2 regions of the Romboutsia sp. MSSM.1001216sp_RTP31141st1_G3_RTP31141_220114 genome follow, and region 1 is predicted to be linked to the other one. Evidence: riboswitches for the same ligand, from Rfam matches in the RefSeq annotation. Region 1 holds a riboswitch; the other holds the start of a gene.
The links. Region 1 has a riboswitch for cobalamin ahead of ABCP60_RS03715 (energy-coupling factor ABC transporter permease). Riboswitches for the same ligand answer to the same signal wherever they lie in the genome.
Positions count from the first base shown of each region.

Region 2: linked by a shared signal. The riboswitch ahead of ABCP60_RS14085 (cobyric acid synthase) and the one ahead of ABCP60_RS03715 (energy-coupling factor ABC transporter permease) in region 1 are both predicted to bind cobalamin.

Region 1 covers NZ_JBCIUO010000001.1:736,394-744,049, reverse strand. The annotation lists gene ABCP60_RS03725 (ABC transporter ATP-binding protein) at 1-309, opposite strand, end outside; gene ABCP60_RS03720 (GntR family transcriptional regulator) at 311-685, opposite strand; cobalamin riboswitch at 884-1,064, shown strand; gene ABCP60_RS03715 (energy-coupling factor ABC transporter permease) at 1,386-2,114, shown strand; gene ABCP60_RS03710 (energy-coupling factor ABC transporter substrate-binding protein) at 2,098-2,397, shown strand; gene cbiQ (cobalt ECF transporter T component CbiQ) at 2,398-3,078, shown strand; gene ABCP60_RS03700 (ATP-binding cassette domain-containing protein) at 3,088-3,918, shown strand; gene ABCP60_RS03695 (hypothetical protein) at 3,989-4,456, opposite strand; gene ABCP60_RS03690 (hypothetical protein) at 4,687-4,965, shown strand; gene yjeM (glutamate/gamma-aminobutyrate family transporter YjeM) at 5,033-6,565, opposite strand; gene ABCP60_RS03680 (EFR1 family ferrodoxin) at 7,205-7,656, opposite strand, start outside.
Region 2 covers NZ_JBCIUO010000018.1:53-7,708, forward strand. The annotation lists partial or broken rRNA gene rrf (5S ribosomal RNA) at 1-61, shown strand, start outside; gene hemA (glutamyl-tRNA reductase) at 174-1,409, shown strand; gene hemL (glutamate-1-semialdehyde 2,1-aminomutase) at 1,428-2,723, shown strand; gene cobT (nicotinate-nucleotide--dimethylbenzimidazole phosphoribosyltransferase) at 2,893-3,939, shown strand; gene cobU (bifunctional adenosylcobinamide kinase/adenosylcobinamide-phosphate guanylyltransferase) at 3,962-4,522, shown strand; gene cobS (adenosylcobinamide-GDP ribazoletransferase) at 4,525-5,283, shown strand; gene ABCP60_RS14080 (histidine phosphatase family protein) at 5,306-5,914, shown strand; cobalamin riboswitch at 5,919-6,094, shown strand; gene ABCP60_RS14085 (cobyric acid synthase) at 6,495-7,656, shown strand, end outside.

The sequences.
Region 1 (7,656 bases):
GTTTTTGTAAAAACTTTTAACTATATTTTTAAATTCTTTAACCTTAAGATGTTCATAAAAATATAATTCATCATATACAAATCCTACTTCTTCTTTAAATTTTTTAGAAATTTTATTTATATCTTCTCCCATATAATATATATTTCCACTATCCACATTAAGTAAATTCATTATTAATTTTATAATAGTAGTTTTTCCACTACCATTATGACCAATAAGTCCCATAATATATCCCTTTTTTAATTCAAAAGATATATCTTCTAACTTAAATTTACCAAAGTCTTTGCTCACCTTTTCTAGTCTTAACATATTACTCCCCCTCGTATAGACTCTCTAATATTTCTATTAATTCACTTTTTGATAAACCCATCATTTTAGATAGGTTTATAGATTCTTCTAACTTTTCTTCTATCTCTCTCATTTTAGCTTCATATACTAGTTCTTTATTAAAAGAAGATACGTAACAGCCTTTTCCCGGTACGGTGTTTATAAGTCCTAGTTTTTCTAATTCTTCATAAGCTCTTTTAGTAGTTATAAAACTTATTCCTAAATCTTTAGCTAATGCTCTTATAGATGGTAGAGCTTTTCCTTCTTCTAAAGTACCACTTAATATGTTCTTCTTTATATGATTTACTATTTGCATATATATAGGTAAATCAGAAGCATTTGAAATTATTATATTCATTTTATCTCCTTTCTGTATAATATGTATATACTGTATATATACATATTATACAGTTAGTTTGTGCTTAGTCAATAAATTTTAAATAAATATTATTTATAAATCTATATATTTTAAGATTTAATTAAATTTTTTAATATTTTTTTATAAAAAATAGAGGAATATAATAAAAGTTGTAGTATTATATAAATATGTGATAAATTAAAAATTTGTATTTTAGGTTTTTTTAATTAAAATTAATAGGGAAAGAGGTTAGATTCCTCTGCAGCCCCCGCTACTGTAAAGCTGATGAAACTTTCAAAACCACTGTAATTTATTATGGGAAGGGAAAGTAGTAAAGTGAAGCTAAGCCAGGAGACCTGCCTATAATACTTAAATTATATTCTTCGGGGTGAAGGAAAATAATAAAGAATAATACCTTATTTTTAATAAATAGGTATTAATTAGAAAGTTATTTAAATCCTAATCCAATGATTAGGATTTTTTAGTTCGTGACAAAATCTATTTAATTTTGAATGTATATAGTTTTGATAACTTAATTTAAAATTAAATATATCTAATCAAACTAATCTAATTTTTGATTATGAATAATATAAATTTTAGACATCTAGTTAAAGCAAATCAAATTTCGTCTTTACCCATTATATACTTACATTAATTTATCACATAAAAATTTAATAAACTTTGAAAGTGAGGTATAAAGATGAATTTTTTACCACTATCATTAGTAGCAGGTGTGCTACTTATCATTTTAAATCCATTAAATGCTAGTGCTATGCATATTATGGAGGGTTATTTACCCGCAAAATGGTCTATACTTTGGACAATAGTATTTATTCCATTTTTCATATATGGGTTAAAATCTATTAATACCATAGTAAAACAAGATCCTAAAAAGAAGGTTTTATTAGCCTTAGCAGGGGCTTTTGTATTTGTGTTATCAGCACTAAAAATACCGTCTTTAACAGGTAGTTGTTCACATCCTACAGGAGTAGGACTTGGTGCAATATTATTTGGACCAGCTGTTATGGCAGTAATAGGAACAATAGCTTTATTATTCCAAGCATTATTACTTGCACATGGAGGATTAACTACTTTAGGTGCTAATGCATTTTCAATGGCAATAGTTGGACCAATAGTATCCTATTTAATATTTAAATTTTGTAGAAAAAGAAATGTAAATGTTGGAATGAGTGTATTTTTAGCAGCAGCCTTAGGTGATTTAGCTACATATACAGTAACAGCAACTCAACTAGCACTAGCCTTCCCTGATCCTAGTGGAGGAGTTATGATGTCTTTAGTTAAATTTTTAGGAGTATTTTTCACGACTCAGATACCAATAGCTATAGCAGAAGGATTATTAACTACTTTAGTATATAATTTAATAACACAAAATGAAGAAGGAGTTGAAATTAATGAGTACAAATTCTAAAACTAAAAACAAACTTAGAAATAAAAATTTAATATTATTAGCTTTAACCATAATACTTATAATAACTCCTTTATTATTAAATTCATCAGCTGAATATGGTGGTGCTGATGGAGAGGCAGAGGGCCTAATAACAGAGATAAATCCGGATTATAAACCTTGGTTTAGTAGCTTATACGAGCCACCTAGTGGAGAAATAGAGAGCTTACTATTCTCTACACAAGCAGCTATAGGAGCTGGATTTATAGGCTACTATCTAGGAAGAAAAAAAGGTGAAAAAAAATAAATGCTGGAAATTGATAAATGTGCATATACAAATGCTTTAAGAAATACTAACCCTATGGCTAAATTGCTTATTAGCTTTTTAGCCTTAACTATTTCTGTAATTATAAATAATATAATGCTTCATTTTTTGGTAATGTTAATAGTAAGCTTTTTAATCATTTTTATAGCAAAAGTTAATATTAAACTATATATAAAATGTTTAAGGATACCTATATATTTTTTAATTATAGGAACTATACTTAATATGATTAACATATCATTTGAAAATCAAGGCTTTATATTTAACATCAAAGTTTTTAACTTATATATAGGAACAACTTTATTTTCAGTTAAAAACTCAATTTATATATTACTAAGAGCTATAAGTTCAGTTATATCTATTTATTTTTTAATACTTACTACACCATTTAACCAATTAATAATTATATTAAAAAAATTACATATCCCAGATACATTAGTAGAACTTATGGTTTTGACATATAGATTCATATTCATATTTTTAGAAGAAATAAAAGATATTTATAAATCTCAAGAATTAAGATTTGGTTATATAAATCTAAAAAATTCTTATAACTCAACAGCACTACTTATAAAAATCTTATTCTTTAGAATGATGAGAAAATATGAAGATATGAGTATAACCTTAGATATGAAGTTGTATGATGGGAAATTTCATATATAGGAGATTATCATGTTTAAGGTAAATAATTTAACATATAAATATGAAAAAGAAAATAAAGCAATAAACAATATAAATTTAGATTTTTCAAAAGGAAATATGATTGGGATAATTGGAGCTAATGGTTCTGGTAAGTCTACTTTATTTATGAATCTAGTAGGTATATTAAAGCCCTCTGAAGGAAGTATATTTTATAACAATAAAGAACTTTCATATAAAAAGAAAGATTTGTACAATTTAAGAAAAGAAGTAGGTATAGTATTTCAAGATCCAGATAAGCAAATATTTTATTCAAGAGTATATGATGATGTTGCTTTTTCACTAAGAAATATAGGTGTACCTGAAGATAAAATAAAAGAAAAAGTACATAATGCATTAAAATTAGTCAATGCTTTAGATTTAATAGATAAACCAGTCCACTTTTTAAGTTATGGTCAGAAAAAAAGAGTAGCTATAGCTTCTGTTATAGCTATGGAAAATAAAGTGGTTCTTTTAGATGAACCTACAGCAGGACTTGACCCTAAAAGCACAAAAGCTATAGTAAATATTTTAAAAAATTTATGCGATAATGGAATTAAAGTAGTTATTTCAAGTCATGATATGGATTTAATATATGAGATTTGTGATTATATATATGTTTTAAATAAAGGTAGTATTGTTATTGAAGGTAATTGTATGGAAGTTTTTAAAGAAGCTAAGATTATTGAGGAAGTAGGATTAAATATCCCTTGGCTTGTAAAAGTTCATAAAAATATGAATCTGCCTTTATTCAAAAAAGAAGAAGATTTGTATAATTACTTTAATCAATGTGTAAATACTAATCAACTTACATCTCTTGTATAACATGTTTTATTTTAAACTTAATAAATAATTAAATGCTGGATAAGGCCCATTACCTTATCCAGCATTTTTATTATTTAATATTTTTATCTATTGTACTTACTATATACTCTCTATTAAAAGTAAAGTATTTAACTAGCCCATCATAAAACATATAAGAAATATTTAACATACCTTGAATATTTTCTAAGTTTTTATCAAACTCTTCTTTGCTTAAGTATCCCACTATATAACTTATAAGCTTTTCAACTAAGCTATTAGCAATTATAGCCACATCTTTATTATCTTTAAGTTCTAATTGAACATAAGGTATTAAACTTGTGTAAGTTGCTATTTCACCTACTTCTACTTCATCACAGTTTTTTATATTTTCTTTTACTCCCTTTTTTAATTCTTCCCCCATAGGTATAAAGTTTACTAAATCACATATAACGCTACAAACATAATTATTTAAATTTACTTCACTATCTTTAGTCATTCTTTTTAAGATATTCTTATCAAAATCATTTAATATGTAATTGTTTAAATCTACTAATTTCATATTTGCCCTCCATGAATTTCATATTAATAATTTTATCATACACAATTGTTATTTATTTTACAAGTTTTGTAAAACCATTGGCAAAATGGACAAATCAACCTTTTTGTTATTGAAACATAAATTAATAATAGCTATTTTAATCTATTTAAGTATATAATTTAATGTTTTATAGATTATTTTTTTATCTTTTGTCAATAATCTAATTATAATATATTCTAAGGAGGAATTATATGGATGACTATATAAATTATCTAGAAAAAAACTTAAATCTATATGACTATACCTTAATAAAAACTACTAGTACTAAAGCAGTAATTATTAAAACCTACTTTAAATATACTAAATGTATATATATAAGTTATATTGATGATTTTATAGAAATAAGAATAGATAAAATATTTGATTTTTATACTGTTGGCAATAATATAGAAAGACTTATAATACCTAGAAAAACATTTAATAATTTAGATGATTCTTTAAATTATATACAAAAAAATATAGCTACTTAAGTTAAACTTAAATAGCTATATTTTAAAAGTTTCAAACATGAAATTTATTTTACTAATCAGTTATATTCTAGCTTGCTTTTTTTGTACTATTTTTGCTTAAATGATTCTTTTCATATCTACTATATAATAAGAACGCTATTAAACCAAATAATGTTGGTCCTAATATCATCATTATTGTATCAAAGAACTTTCCATCTATTGCAGGTTGTACTATTGAGAATAAGTTAGCAAATCCAACCATTATTCCTATTATCCAAGCAGCAAGTGTTGCAGCACCTTGTTTCTTGTAAGCTACGAATGCTTTATCAACTTCACCATTTAATTGCTTTTTCTTGAAAGCTGGGAATGCTGATGATAAGAATAAGTATGGTATAGTCATAGCTACGTTAGTCATAAGAACTAATATATTAAAGAAGTCAGCTGCTCCTTTACCACCAAATGCTACTACTAATATTATAACTATAACTATTATAGCTTGAACTTTCATAGCGTTTACTGGCATACCATTTTTCATCTCAGCAAACTTACCTGGCCATATTTCTTTAGGTGAACCAGATATTAAAGTTTTAAGTGGTGAATATGTTAATGTGAAGAATGCTCCCATGAATGCTAAGAACATTGATAAACCAACGAATCTAGCTGTCCAAGCACCCATTTGCATAGCTACAGCATCAGTAGTTCCCATAGCATGTCCTAATTGGTATCCTAAGTTTTGCATTAAAACATATGCAACGTTACCCATGTGAACGCTCTTGTCTGATAGTATATCAGCCCAGTTAGTGAACATACCACATGCAAATATACCAATAGCATATCCTATAGATATAACTATAGCAGATATAGCAAGACCTTTAGGGAATGTTTTCTCAGCATTTTCAGTTTGGTCAACTAATCCTCCTAAAACTTCAAGTCCTCCAAATGCAAATATTGCAAATGTAACAAATGATAATACCATTAATGGACTTTGGTAAGCAGGGTTTGGAGAAGTTAAAAATGCATCTGCAAAATTGTTTACTGGTTGAGCTAATTCTCCACCGTTAAATATAACTACAGCTAATGCTCCAACTAATAATACTATGTTTAATAAGGCAACAAATGTACCACCTATAGAAGTAACCTTTGTTATCTTTTCAACACCTTTACTTGCTACTACTGTAACAAATACTATCCATAAAGCACCAAGTATTCCTATAGTTTGAGTTGAACTTAATCCAAATAAACTCCAACTTTGAGTTATATCTGCTCCAAATATGGCATTCGAAAACGGTATCCATATACCTGAAGATACGTTAACCATCCATATTATATAAGAAGCATACCACATGAATGTTCCTATGAATGCATACTTAGGTCCTACAGATTTTTCCATCCATGAATACATACCACCACTTTCATTTTTGAAAGATGATCCGTATTCTGCCATCATGAATGCATAAGGTATGAAGAATACTAATGCACTTAGTATATACCAAGGTATAGCTCCATATCCCATTAAGTAGTATGATCTTGGCATGTTAGCAAAACCAAACACTGATGTAAATATCATTAATATTAATGACATTAAAGTAAGTTTCTTTGCACTACTTGTGTTGTTTCCCATTTTTGCACCTCATAATATTTATTTTTGATTATTCCTTTTGTAATTTCATCTGTATTACTTAAGGGATGATAAAATTATAACATTCGACAAGCTATTTCGACAATACTCTGCAGTGTTTTCACAATATTTTCTATTTTGTAACTTATTTTATTTTTCTAAAAATTGATTTTTTATTAATTTTAATTTTCATTTTTATATATTTTTTTCTTTGCATAAGTATTTGCCTTTTCAAAATTAACATATACTAATACTACATTTTTCAATGTGTTTACTTTATTTTGATACTAGTATTTTCAAATCATTTAATCATTTAATTCATTAATTATTTTTAATAACTTTTCAATTTTTGATTTTTTTGAATAATTGATTAAATTTTATTCAAACGAAAGATTAATAAGAAGATTTTAAAAAAATAATTTTTCTTTTATTTTTATTACTGTGATTACTTCATTTCTAAATTGATAAACTTTTAACTATAAATTTGCAATTGTTTTCTTCTTTAAAAATATAAAGTTCAATTTAGAATTACTCAATATTTTTATTATATATTAAACCACTGAAAATAGTTAAAAGGTTAAAAGTATAAGTGATATATAAAAAAAGATATAGAGGCTTTTGCTAGCTTCTATATCTTTTATTTTACATATATTTGTTTATATTGTATTGTTTAAAGTTTTGTTTTTTGTATAAAATAGCATTAGTAGGACATCTATGTATACACTTTAAACATCCTATACACTGATTTTTAAATGTCAATTGCTTATTATTCATAGATATATTATTAGTAGGACAATTTTTTTCACATATATTACAGTCTATACACTTATCTTTATCCAATGAAAATTTCTTTTTAGGAAATTTTTTAGTATACAATAAAAACATATCATAAACTATTTTACTGCTAAATACCTTTTTACTATAATTTATAATTTTTAAATTTTCTTCTAAAAACTTATTTACTATAGCCTCTACCTTTGGTTTTGCATTTACTATGCTTTGTTTTATTTCTTCTTCACTATCTCTTTTAAAGAAAGCTACATAGTAATTATTTGGCATAGAAATAGCTTCATCCACTAATACTTCAAATCCTT
Region 2 (7,656 bases), on a different contig from region 1:
GCTCTTTAGCGCTGATGGTACTTGGAGGGCGACCTCCTGGGAGAGTAAGACGTAGCCACGTAATCTTTTTTTTGCGTTCAAAAATATATTTATATGAAAATTTACAAATTATGCATGTAGTTGTATACTATAAAGAGTGAACAGAAATATTACATACGATTTGGAGGTTGTCTATGAATATAGGGGTGATAGGAGTTAATCATAATGTAGCTCCCATAGAGATAAGAGAAAAAGTTTCTTTTACAGATATACAAAAAATAGAAGCTATAAATTATTTATTAGACAAAGAAATAGAAGAAATTATAATACTATCTACATGTAATAGAAGTGAAATATATATTCAATCAAAAAATATTGAAGACAAAATAAAAATTGTAGAAGAGTTTTATGAATCATTTTTCAATTTACCTGGAGTTAAACAGTATTTATTCACTAAAAAAGATAGAGACGCTATAGAGCATATATACAAAGTTTCTGCAGGTTTAGATTCTATAGTGTTAGGTGAGGATCAAATATTAGGTCAAGTCAGAGATGCACATGAATTTTCTATGCAATTAGGAGCTAGTAAGAAAAAATTCAACAAGCTATTCAGGGAAGCTATCACAGTTTCTAAAGATATAAAAACCAAAACTAAAATATCACAACAGCCATTATCAATAAGTTACATAGGGGTTAGATTCTTAGAAGAAAAACTAGGCAATTTAGAGGGGAAAAATGCACTAGTTATAGGAATTGGTAAGATGAGTAAGTTGACAATGAAACATTTAGAAGAAGGAAAAGTTAATACCATATATGTTTCAAATCGTAGTCATGGGAAAATAAAAGAGATAGAAAATGATTATAAAAATATTGTACCTATACAATATAACGATAGATATAAAGTGTTAAATGATGTTGATATGGTAATAAGCGCAACGGCATCTCCACATATTATAATAAAGGCAGATGAAATGCCAAAGATTGAAAGAAAAATATATATGATGGATATAGCTCTTCCTAGAGATATAGATCCAGATATAAATAAGTTAGAGAATGTAGAACTCTATGATATAGATGATTTAAAACAAATACATGATAAGAATGATCAAAAGAGAAAAGAGTTAGCTAATATTGGCTTAGGAATGATAAATGAAAGTATAGATGAATTTGTAGAGTGGCTAGACTCAACTAATATAGATCCTACGATAGAATCTTTGAATGAAAGATGCGATGAAATAAGAGAAGATACATTAGATTATATTTTTAGAAAGATCAATCTTGATAATAGGGAGAAAAAAATTATTGAAAAGATGATGACTTCTGCCCTAAAGAGACTTATAAGAGAACCGATAATAAATTTAAAGCAAACTAAGGATAAAGGCAAAAGAGAAGAATATATGAAAATGGTAGAAGAACTATTCGAAATATAAACTAAGGAGGACATGACTATGAAAAACGAAAAGTCATCAAAGATATATGAAGAAGCAATAGAATATATACCTGGAGGGGTTAATAGCCCAGTTAGAGCGTTTAAATCAGTAGGATTAGATCCAATATTTATAGATAGAGCACACGGAAGTAGAATATATGATGTTGACGGAAATGAATATATAGATTATATATGCTCTTGGGGACCACTTATGCTAGGTCATAGCCCAAAAGAAATAGTAGAGGGAATTGAAGAAGTTGTATCTAGAGGAACTAGCTATGGAGTTCCAACAGCTATAGAAGTTGAAATGGCTAAGATAATAGTAGAAGCATATCCAGCTATAGATCAAGTACGTATGGTAAATTCAGGGACTGAGGCAACTATGAGTGCATTAAGAGTAGCTAGAGGATTTACAAAAAGAAATAAAATATTAAAGTTTGAAGGTTGCTACCATGGTCATTCAGATGCTTTATTAGTTAAGTCTGGTTCAGGAACAATAACATATGGAGTACCAACTAGCCCTGGAGTTCCATCTGATGTAGTTAAAGATACATTAGTTTGTAGATACAATGATTTAGATGCAGTAAGAGAAATATTTAAAACTCAAGGACGTGAAATAGCCGCTGTAATAGTTGAAACAGTAGCAGGAAACATGGGTGTAGTTCCAGGTAAGCAAGAGTTCTTACAATTATTAAGAGATATAACTAAAGAATATGGAAGTGTTTTAATATTTGATGAAGTTATAACAGGATTTAGATTAAATTATAGTAGCTCTGTTGGATATTTTGGAATAAAGCCAGATATGGTATGTTTCGGTAAAATAATAGGAGCAGGACTTCCTGTTGGTGCTTATGGTGGAACTAAAGAAATAATGAGTATGGTTTCTCCAGTTGGACCAGTATATCAAGCAGGTACATTATCAGGAAACCCACTAGCTATGTATATGGGTAAAAAGAACTTAGAAATATTAAGAGATAATCCTCAAATCTATAAAGAGTTAGAAGAAAAAGCTATAAGATTAGAAGAAGGATTAAAATCTAATATAGAAAAATTAGGTCTTAACTACACAGTTAATAGAGCTGGTTCATTAGTTTGTTTATTCTTTACACATGGACCAATAGAAAACTATGATGATGTTACAAGATGTGATGTTTCTAAGTTTAATAAGTATTTTGAAGAGTTATTAAAAAGAGGAATTCTTTTAGCTCCTACACAGTTTGAAGCAATGTTCTTATCAAATGCTCATACTAATGAGGACATAGATTATACTATAAATGCTAGTTATGAGGCATTAAAAATAGCTCATAATCTTTAAAACTAAATATAAATCTCGATAAAATTTACCATATGATATGAAGGATATATAAATGCCATGTAGAATAGTTTATTTATATGTAAAATATATATGAATTTTGGAGAGGTTTTTCACTAAACCTAGCCTTACTGGCTAGGTAAATTATTTTCAAAGAAACGAGATGATATATATGAATTCACTAGATTATGTATTAAATAATATAGATTTACTAGATAGAGAATCTATGGATGAAGCTAAAAAAAGACTAGATAGACTTATAAAGCCAGTTGGAAGTTTAGGTAAGATGGAAGAAATTTGTATGCAATTAGCTGGGATATATAGAAAAAAAGAGCTTGATACATCTAAAAAAGCTATTATAGCATTTGCTGGAGATCATGGTGTTTATGAAGAAGGTGTAGCTCCAGACCCTCAAAGTATAACTTATCTTCAATTCCCAAACTTTACAAAAGGATTAAATGGAGTAGGAGTTATAAGTAAATTTGTAGGAGCAGATGTAATAGCTATAGATGTTGGTATAAATTGTGACCATAAACTAGATGGTGTGATTGATAAAAAGATAAGAAAATCTACATCTAATATGGCTAAGGGACCTGCAATGAGTAGAGATGAAGCTATAAAATCCATAGAAATAGGGATAGAAGCAGCAAATGAGTGTATAGATAATGGTTATAAGCTTATAGGAATAGGTGAAATGGGTATATGTAACACTACACCAAGTAGTGCTATAATATCTGTAATAGATGGATGTGATCCAGCAGAAGTTACAGGAATGGGAGCTGGACTTAAAAAAGATAGAATAAAACATAAAGCTGATACTATAAGAAAAGCTATAGAACTAAATAAGCCAAATAGAGAAGATGCTATAGATGTATTATCAAAGGTTGGTGGATTTGAGATAGGTTCTATGGCAGGAGTTATATTGGCATGTAGTGCTAGAAATGTTCCTGTTGTATTAGATGGATTTATATCTTATGCAGCTGCTCTTTTAGCCTACATTCTAAATCCAAAAACTAGGGAATATATGATAGCATCTCATACATCAGCAGAGCCAGGTACACAAAAAGCACTAGATATGCTAAATTTAAGTACTGTATTAAATATGGATATGAGATTAGGAGAAGGTAGTGGTGCAGCACTTGCATTTAATATAATTGAAGCATCAAATTATACATATACAAATATGGCGACATTTGATGAGATAGATATGGGAAGATAGAAAAAGCAATAAGGAGATAAGTATGAGCAAAGTTATACTAGTAACTGGTGGAGCAAGATCAGGAAAAAGTAGTTTTGCAGAACAATTATGTAAAGACAGAAATAACAATACTGCATATATTGCAACATCGATACCCTTTGATGATGAGATGAAAGATAGGGTAAAAAAACATAAGGAAAGTAGACCACAAAGCTGGAAAACATATGAAATATATAAGGATATATATTCTATAATTGAGGATATATCTAAATCTCACAAAACAGTTATATTAGATTGTGTAACTTTATTAGTGAATAATTTAATGTTTACACATGATATATATATTGAAAATGCAACACAAGATGAGATAAATGAATTAGAAAAGTACATAAAAGATCAAGTTAATAAACTGATAGAAGAGATAAGAAAAACAGAACTTTATTTTGTTGCTGTTACTAATGAATTAGGAATGGCAGTAGTTCCTGCTAATAAACTTAGTAGAGTATATACGGATATAGTAGGTAGAATAAATCAACAAATAGCAGCCCAAAGTGACGAAGTCTATTTTGTAGTTAGTTCAATACCTATGAAAATTAAGGGATAATTATGAAAAGATTTATATCAATACTTCAGTTTATGACTAGAATACCAATAAATATAGATGTAGGATTTGATGATGAATTTCATAAAACTATAACATACTTTCCATTGGTAGGGTTTGTATTAGGTATTTTATTATTTATAATTGGTACTGTATCAAACATATTATTTGACCCATTTATAACATCAATATTGGTAACCTTAGGTTCTGTTATATTGACAGGGGGGTTACATATTGATGGATTGGGAGATACATTTGATGCTATATATAGTTATAGGGATAAGGAAAAAATGCTAGAAATAATGAAAGATTCAAGACTTGGGACAAATTCATTATTGGCTATAGTATTTTTAATTTTACTTAAGATAGGTTTTATATATAGCTTAATAAACAATAATTTAATGTGGACTATAATATTTATGCCTGTTATAGGTAGACTTGGAGTAATAAGATTAACTTACAAAACTGTTACACCAAGAGAGAAAGGAATGGGGAATTTATTTATAGGTAAGGCAACTACATCAATGTTTTTAACTGCAATACTATATACGATGGCATTGATTATATTAGTAGCCAAATTTGTATTTAAATCTTCAATAACGTTGCCTATATTAGCATCTATAATAGTTGTTATTTTATTTAATCAATTATTTAAAAATCATATATACAAAAAAATTGATGGAGTTACAGGAGATATATTAGGGTGTAGTATAGAACTTGGAGAAGTTATATATTTACTTTACATATATCTTATAATAGGGTAACCTTAAAAGAGGTGATACTATAATGACTAAATTAGTTTTAGTAAGACATGCATTGACTATAGATAATCAAAGTAAAAGATTATCAGGACATATAGACAGTGTAGTTAGTGAAGTTGGAATTAAGCAAATAGAGAAATTAACCAAATACTTAGATGGTATACATATAGATAAGATATACACAACAACATCTTCAAGAACAAAAGATACTGTAAAAGATGTTGCAAAGAAAAAAGGGATAGAAATAATAGAAAAAGAAACATTGAAAGAAATTAGTTTTGGGGATTTTGAGGGGATTACTTTTGATGACATAAAAAAGAATTATCCAGAAGAATTTAACTCGATGATAGAAAAAGGATATGAGTACAGATATCCAAATGGTGAAAGTCTTATTGATTCATTTATAAGAGTATCAAATGAGGTTAAAGAAATTATAAATATGGATAAAGGCAAAACAATACTTATATGTTCTCATGGAGGAACTATAAGGAACATAATAAGTTATTTAGTATCAGGAAGCTACAAATACCATTGGAATTTTAAAATAGATAATGCATCAGTAAGTATTTTAGAAGTAGAAGATGGATTTGCAGTCATAGATAGTATGAATAACACAAGTTTTATAAATAATTAAAATCAAATAGTATATTAACTTAGGTTCTACAAGATTAATAGGGAAAAAGGTTAAAAGCCTTTGCAGCCCCCGCTACTGTAATATTGACGAAACTACAATTTGCCACTGTCCTTTGGATGGGAAGGAGTAGGAGTAGGATGAAATTGAGCCAGGATACCTGCCTAAATTAATTAATTATAAAATCTCCGGGGTGAGGGATTTTTATTCAGATAAAATATAACTATCGCTTATAAAGTATGTACCTATAATAAAACATCAGAGTATATGCATATTAGCAGATAAATTATACTTTGTTAAAACTTAAATTATAATAAATAAATCTATTATGAAATCTACATATTAATCATAAATACATAAAGTGTATTTTAGATTAATACAATAAGATTTAGTATTATATAGTTTAAGTATATAGTAAAGATTAAATAGTTATATTTTGTTACATGCTATATAGTTTGATATGTTACAAAACATATGAAACAGGTATATAATATATTAGCATTAGAATAAAAGCCTTAACTCTTAAGAGTTAGGGCTTTTTTGATTATAAGGAAATCAAATTAAGTAATATAAGGAGAATCTTATGGGAAAAAAGATAATGTTACAAGGTACAGCATCAAATGTTGGTAAAAGTATATTAACAGCTGGTTTATGTAGGATTTTCAAACAAGATGGATATAGCGTAGCACCATTTAAATCTCAAAATATGGCGTTAAATTCTTTTATAACAAAAGAAGGTTTAGAAATGGGAAGAGCACAAGTATTTCAGGCGGAAGCTTGTGGAATAGAGCCAATTGCAGATATGAATCCAGTACTTCTAAAACCATCAGGTAATCATAGATGCCAAGTTATAGTAAGGGGTAAAGTTAGAGATGATATATCATCATCAGAATACCATGATTATAAGCCAATACTTGCTAAAGAACTTAAAACTATATTTAATCAGTTTAGTGAGAACTATGATGTTGTTGTTATGGAGGGGGCAGGTAGTACAGCAGAAATAAACTTAAGAGAACATGACATTGCTAATATGGGTATGGCAGAAATCGCAGATGCTCCTGTAATAATAGTGGGGGATATCGATAGAGGTGGAGTTTTCGCATCACTAGCAGGTACGATGCTTTTACTAAGTGAAGAGGAAAGAAAAAGAGTCAAAGGTGTAATAATAAATAAATTTAGAGGAAGAAAAGAACTTTTATATGATGGCATAAAAATGCTTGAAGAAATAATAAAGGTTCCTGTCCTTGGAGTAGTGCCATATAGTGATATAAAAATAGAAGATGAAGACAGTGTAACAACTAGATTTAAAACTAAAATGAAAAAGAGTGATATACATATTGAGATAATTAGAACACCTCATATATCTAATTTCACAGATTTTAATATATTTGAGACTCAAGAAGATGTGAGTATTAGGTATGTTGATTATGGAGAGACTCTTTCAAATCCAGATATGATAATACTTCCTGGAAGTAAAAGTACTATAGATGACCTTAAGTATATAAGGGAAAGTGGTCTAGAGGAACAAATAAAAGATTTACAGAAAAAAGGAAAGTTAGTATTTGGGATATGTGGTGGATATCAAATGTTAGGCAAGAAATTAAAAGACCCTTACCATGTAGAAGGCGAAATTGAAGAAATAGATGGTATAGGACTTTTAGATATAGAAACTACATTTGAAAAAGAAAAAACAACTACACAAGTGAATGCCACTATATGTAAAAATTTAAATGGATATTTAGCAA